Regions from separate parts of the Bacillus sp. AL-1R genome, predicted to be linked through region 3. Evidence: riboswitches for the same ligand, from Rfam matches in the RefSeq annotation. Region 3 holds a riboswitch; each other region holds the start of a gene.
The links. A riboswitch is a leader RNA that binds a small molecule or an ion and turns the genes downstream of it on or off. The one in region 3 is predicted to bind cobalamin.
Positions count from the first base shown of each region.

Region 1: another riboswitch for cobalamin. It lies ahead of metE (5-methyltetrahydropteroyltriglutamate--homocysteine S-methyltransferase); the one in region 3 lies ahead of ACSBO6_RS12650 (ABC transporter substrate-binding protein).
Region 2: another riboswitch for cobalamin. It lies ahead of ACSBO6_RS08765 ((2Fe-2S) ferredoxin domain-containing protein); the one in region 3 lies ahead of ACSBO6_RS12650 (ABC transporter substrate-binding protein).

Region 1 is NZ_CP197469.1:1,689,536-1,691,810, forward strand. It holds gene ACSBO6_RS07875 (amino acid permease) at 1-275, shown strand, start outside; cobalamin riboswitch at 499-698, shown strand; partial or broken gene metE (5-methyltetrahydropteroyltriglutamate--homocysteine S-methyltransferase) at 845-2,275, shown strand, end outside.
Region 2 is NZ_CP197469.1:1,858,750-1,861,024, forward strand. It holds gene ACSBO6_RS08760 (YneB family resolvase-like protein) at 1-86, shown strand, start outside; cobalamin riboswitch at 354-542, shown strand; cobalamin riboswitch at 719-904, shown strand; gene ACSBO6_RS08765 ((2Fe-2S) ferredoxin domain-containing protein) at 1,034-1,417, shown strand; gene cobJ (precorrin-3B C(17)-methyltransferase) at 1,469-2,275, shown strand, end outside.
Region 3 is NZ_CP197469.1:2,683,370-2,685,644, reverse strand. It holds gene ACSBO6_RS12655 (ATP-binding protein) at 1-837, shown strand, start outside; cobalamin riboswitch at 976-1,149, shown strand; gene ACSBO6_RS12650 (ABC transporter substrate-binding protein) at 1,274-2,233, shown strand; gene ACSBO6_RS12645 (FecCD family ABC transporter permease) at 2,199-2,275, shown strand, end outside.

The DNA of each region.
Region 1 (2,275 bases), 990 kb from region 3:
TTGTCATTTTAATTAGTCATATTCGTTTCAGAAAAGTAATGGGAGATGAAATTAAGAATCATCCTTTTAAAATGCCTTTTGCACCATTTACGAACTACTTAACTTTAGCGTATTTAGTTATGGTATTAATCGGTATGTGGTTTAATGATGATACACGTATTTCACTTATTGTAGGGATTATTTTCTTAGCAATTCTTGTTATTTGTTTCTATGCTTTTGGTATCGGAAAACGTAAACCTTTAAATGATCAAACAGATGAAAAAATAGCTAACTAATTAATTTCTTAGTTAAAAGGATGTTCCTTTAAACAAATAATGCGTTCGTATGAATAGATCAATCAGTCATTAAACTGATGAGGTTTTCATACGAATGTTTTTTATTGTCTGAATAACTAAATTTACAGTATTCATAAAACTAAAAATGAATTTTTTTTAATTGCACGTAAAATAAAAAATAAATATTTTGACTATTTTTGCATTTTATGACAAAATGATTAAAACTAAATAGTAGGGAATAGGTGTAAATGAATTTCAAAGTTTGAAAATCATTTACTTAAAAGGGAAGTTTGGTTTAATTCCAACACGGTCCCGCCACTGTAATAGAGGAGTAAATAATAAGATGCCACTTATTAATATAGGGAAGGCTTTTATTTACAAAGATTCTTAAGTCAGGAGACCTGCCTATTCTAACGACGCTGTTTGACCTACGAGAGATAGGGAGGTGCCTTATGGAAAGAAAGCTTAAGTTAACGTATTCTAATTATTTATGTTTTCCAACTTAAAGGCATTTTTGTCTCATATGAGATAAAAATGCTTTTTTATTTTAGTTAAAAGGAGAGGGAGAAATGGTGCACATAAGTAATTTAGGATATCCGAGAATTGGTGAAAATCGTGAATGGAAAAAAACGTTAGAAAGCTTTTGGCAAAAGAAAATTGATCAAAGAGAATTTGAACAAGAAATGAAATCACTGAGATTAAACTCAATAAAGAAACAGCATGATTTAGGTGTGGAACTAGTTCCTGTAAATGATTTTACGTTTTATGATCATGTGTTAGATGTTGCAACGATGTTTGGTTGGATCCCTAGTCGATTTGGTGAAATAAATGAAAGGCCAAGCCTAGATACATATTTTGCATTAGCAAGAGGTAGTAAAAACATTGTAGCTTGTGAAATGACAAAATGGTTTAATACAAACTATCACTATATCGTCCCTGAATATCAAAAAGACAAGCAACATAGATTATTATTCAATAAGCCATTAGAAGCATACAAAGAGGCATTAACTGAGCTTGGTATAAAAACAAAACCTGTCATTCTAGGAATCTATACATTTGTACAGTTAGCAAAAGGTTACAAAGAAGAAGAAAAACGAAACATAATAAATCATCTAGTAAATCTTTATATTCAAATGCTTAAAGAGCTTGAGAATGAAGGTGTTGAGTGGGTACAAATTGATGAACCATGTTTTGTTTTAGAAGAATCAAGCGAAGATATTCATTTTATGAAAGAAATTTATGAACAAATTGCAAAAGCTGTCCCTTCATTATAAATTATGCTTCAAACTTACTTTGAAGCAGTAGAACAATATAAAGAACTAATTTCGTTTCCTGTAGCAGGCATTGGTCTTGATTTTGTTCACGGTAAAGATGGTAACTTACAGTCGATTCTTGAGTACGGGTTTCCAAAAGACAAAGTACTAGGTGTAGGAATCATTAATGGACGGAATATTTGGAGAAATGATATAAATGAATCTATTGATTTTTTAAATTCTCTTAAAAAGGAAATAAGTCCAAAAGATTGGTGGATTCAACCATCTTGTAGTTTGCTTCACGTACCAGTTACAAAAGTTGAAGAGAATTTATTAAATGATACTTTGTTTGAAGCTTTATCGTTTGCCAATGAAAAATTAGAAGAGTTAGTTTTACTAAAAAGTTTATTTATTTACAATCCGAACTTAGTTGAAAATGAAGTTAAATATGCAAGTAATTGTTTAGTAAATTTAAAACAACTAAGCCAAAAAAATAACGAAACTCTGAATGAATTAGAATCGATTAATGAAGAAGATTTTAGAAGACCAGTACCATTTCATTTAAGATATCCAATACAAAATAAAGTAATGAATTTACCAATTTTACCAACGACGACAATTGGAAGTTTTCCTCAAACGAAGGAAATTAAACAAATAAGACAGCAATGGCGAAAAAAAATGGTCGATGATTCAGAATTTATAAATCAAATTAAAATGAAAATTAAAGAATGGATTGAAATTCAAGAA
Region 2 (2,275 bases), 820 kb from region 3:
TAGGTTATGAAGTAAGTAGGGCTACTGTTCATAGAAGGTATAAGGAATATTTTGATGAACTAAATCATGATTCTATTAAGAATTAAAGAAAATTTAGATGTTGTAATTTATAGTATATCCACTGGATTTTACAATAAAGTTGCAAAAAACTATAATTTTATAATAAGATACCGTAATAAATCTATTGATATTATTTTTTTGTTTTAAAGATTAATTTCGAATGATCCCCATATTACTTTCAATTACATTTGAAGTTATTGGATGGTAGCGTTTTCTCATATGACGTTATTAAACTCTTGAAATATTAAATCTAATAGACTAGTATATTAATAGCTAATAAATTAAATACAAATTTGCAAACATTCAGTTAAGATGCCTTAGGGCTTAATAGGGAATCTGGAGCATTACCAGAACTGTCCCCGCAACTGTAAGTGTGGACGAAATAGACAAACCACTAAAAACGTTTATTAGTACGTTTTTGGGAAGGGTCTAAAGTAGGAAGATACACAAGTCAGGAGACCTGTCTTAGCTTTTTTAGTTTCGATTTCTTCGGGGGTTGAGAAGATGAAGCGTTTGGACAAAAAGGCTTATTTATTAACTTTCTTTGTGCTGACGTTTTATCCGTTCAACTTTTGTTGGACGGATTTTTTGTTTTATTGCTTCTAAATCTTTTTTAATTTTTATTGTATGCCTATAGAAGAAACAAGTCTTTTTAACAATTGAATAGATTAGGATTGGTGCACTTTGGAAATTAGTGCTTAATAGGGAAGTACGGTTTAAATCCGTCACGGTACCCGCCACTGTAAGGGGGAGTTCTTTTGCAGATGTCACTGAAGGAATTCGGGAAGACGCAAGTAGAATGATGAACCTAAGTCAGGAGACCTGCCTATACCTAATAGCTTGAAATAACCTACGGGAACATAGGTAGAAGTGCTGAACTTACATCGCTAATTTTTTTTGTGTGTATATTTTTCTGCATCCCTATGTCCATAGGGGTGCTTTTTTTTGAAAAAAACGAATAGGAGTGAGTGACATGACTACTTGGAATTTGCAAGGGACGAAACAGCATGTATTAATTTGTAACGGTAGCAGCTGTATGAGAAAGGGTGGGGAGGAAGCAACTCAAGCGATCCGGAATGAAATCACCAATTTAAGCTTAGATTCGATCGTACATACAACAAGAACGAGATGTAATGGGAGATGTAAGGATGCTCCCGTTGCCATCGTCTATCCGTCTGGGGCTTGGTATAAAAACGTTACCCCAGAAGTGGGGGCTACCATTGTAAAAAGTCATCTGGCAGAAGGTCATTGCCTAAAGGAGCATTTGATCTATCAATATTCCGATTCTGGATTCATACATCCAGAAGGGTCGGAATGCATCGAAGGAGTACAAAAAGCAGTTAAAGAAAAGATTTAACAACGAGTAACTGGATACTAGTTTTTAAATTGTGGAAGGTGGCGTAATAGAGTGAAAGGCAAATTATTGGTTATAGGATTTGGCCCTGGTGACGAAAAACATATTACCGGACGGGCAAAGGAAGCCATAAAAGAAAGTGATATCATCATTGGTTACAAAACCTACGTTGATTTAATTAAGGGATTAATAACTGGAAAAAAAATCATTAGCACAGGAATGACTGAAGAAGTGAGCCGTGCCCAGGAGGCTGTAAAACAAGCTGAGCTTGGTTACACGGTAGCTGTCATTTCGAGCGGTGATGCCGGTGTATATGGAATGGCAGGACTTGTTTACGAAGTTCTAATTGAAAAAGGATGGAAAAAAGACTCAGGGATAAGAGTGGAGGTAGTCCCTGGCATTTCAGCCATCAACTCTTGTGCTGCTTTATTAGGCGCGCCGGTTATGCATGATGCTTGTACGATTAGTTTAAGTGACCATTTAACACCTTGGAGCTTAATTGAGAAACGAATCGAAGCGGCCGCTCAAGCCGATTTTGTAATTGCCTTATACAATCCAAAAAGCGGGAGAAGAACACGGCAAATCATGGAAGCACAAAGAATTCTATTAAAATATCGTGCACCAGACACACCTGTAGGATTAGTAAAGAGTGCATACCGTGATAGTCAAAAGATCGTTATAACCAATTTGCAAGAGATGTTAGAACATGAAATTGGCATGTTAACCACCGTTTTAATTGGCAACTCTTCAACGTTTTTCTACGATGAATTGATGATCACGCCGCGCGGTTATCAGCGGAAATATACTTTAAATCAAGTAATTCAGCCGTTGAAACCGCATCAGCGTCTGCAAAAGGAAGCC
Region 3 (2,275 bases):
CAATTTATTGAATTAAATTTCGATCAAGGCAATTGGCAAGTTTTAATGTCTCCTCTATATAACCAAAAAAATATAAGAGGCGTTGTAGCGGTAATTCGAGATGTTACAGAGCAAAGACGTTTAGAAAAAATGAGAAAAGACTTTATAGCGCATGTTTCTCATGAACTACGGACACCTATTTCTTTATTACAAGGTTATAGCGAAGCGATTGTTGATGGTGTAGCTGAATCCAAAGAGGAAATGCAAGATTTGTCTCAAATCATTTATGATGAGTCACTTAGAATGGGTCGATTAGTAAATGATTTGTTAGATTTAGCAAGAATGGAGAACGGTTTTACTGAATTAAATAGAGAGTCTGTTCCTTTAGTCCAATTTGTAGATCGTATTTTACGTAAGTTTAAAGGATTAGCAAAGGAAAAGAATATTAAACTATTTGGTGAAATCGATAACATTCCACATTTAAATATCTACATAGATGAAGATCGAATGGAACAGGTTTTTACAAATTTAATCGATAATGCAATAAGACATACAAATGAAAATGGAAGAATCATTGTTTCTGTAAATCAAAATGAAAGATCAACTACATTTAATTTTATTGATTCAGGTGCAGGGATTTCAAAAGAAGATTTACCATTTGTATTTGAACGTTTTTATAAAGCGGATAAAGCGCGTACTAGAGGTAGAAGTGGAACGGGTTTAGGCTTAGCAATCGTTAAAAATATTGTAACAGCACATGGTGGATCTATTCAGGTCTATAGTGAAGTAGGACAGGGAACGACATTTAAAGTTAAAATACCGCATAATTTACGAATGAACGAAAAAGATGTAGAGTAATCTTGTTTCATATAAAACAATTTTTAAAACTATTTAGTGACGAATTACCTTCAGGAATACAACAAAAGATTAGGGATTAACAAAACAAATAAATAAAGTAATTGAATTCTTACCCAATTTATTTTACGATTGAATAAATGAATGATTGATGAGTTTAGTGCAAGTATTGCTTAAAAGGGAATCTGGTAGAATCCAGAACTGTCCCCGCAACTGTAATGTGGACGAAACGAATAACCACTGTTCTTTTTAGAATGGGAAGGTCGGAGTAGGTTGAAACAAAGTCAGTAGACCTGCTAAATTCATCCTTGTTCAATTCTTCGGGGAGTAAGAATTTGAAGCAGCAGTTGCAAGACTTCTTGTATATATTTGTTGTTTCAGCCCCGTTCAAAATGAATGGGGTTTTTTTATGCTTTCCAATTATATTAGGAGGATTTATATGAAAAAGGTTTTATCTAGTTTGATCATTATGTTTTTGTGTTTAGGATTATTTGGTTGTAATACCGATACGACACAAAAAAAATCGAATGTACATAAGAGTGAACAAGCAACTTTTCCAATGACTGTAAAAGATGCAACGAATAAAGAAATTAGTTTTAAAGAAGCACCTAAAAGAATCGTATCACTTATTCCGAGTAATACGGAAATCTTGTTTTCTATTGGTGATGGCAAAAATGTAGTCGGTGTAACGGATTTTGACAATTATCCAAAAGAAGTAAAATCAATAGATAAAGTTGGCGGAAGTAATGCCGATATGACATATAATGTTGAAAAGATTATTTCATTAAAACCTGATTTAGTTTTAGCACATGAATCAAGTTTAGGAATTTCTGCTGACGGCATAGAACAGATAAAACAAGCGGGGATTAATGTTTTTGTCGTGAAAAATGCTGCAACTATTAATGATGTGTATGATACGATTCAACAAGTTGGACTAATAACAGGAAAAACAGAGCAATCGAAAAAGGTTGTAACTGATATGAAAACAAAATTAGATGAAATTAGTAAAAAAACAGCTAAAGCAAATTCAAATCCAAAGGTTTGGCTTGAAATATCAGGACCACCAGAAATATATACAGCAGGTAAAGGTACATTCCTTGATGAAATGATTTCAATTGTTCATGCTAAAAACATAGCTGAAAGCGAAAAAGGATGGGTACTGTATAGTGAAGAATCAGCGATTAAAGCCAATCCTGATGTGATTTTAACAACTTACGGAGATTACGCTCCAAACTTAGAAAAAACGATAATGAATAGAAAAAACTGGAAAACAGTAAATGCCATTAAAAATAAACGTGTTTATGACATAAATGCAGATACAACATCAAGACCAGGTCCAAGACTTGCAGAGGGAGTCGAAGCAATTGCAAAGGCGGTTTACCCAGAGCTTTTTAAATAATACATATTTAATTTTTTTAATTCCAATTATTTTATTAATTTT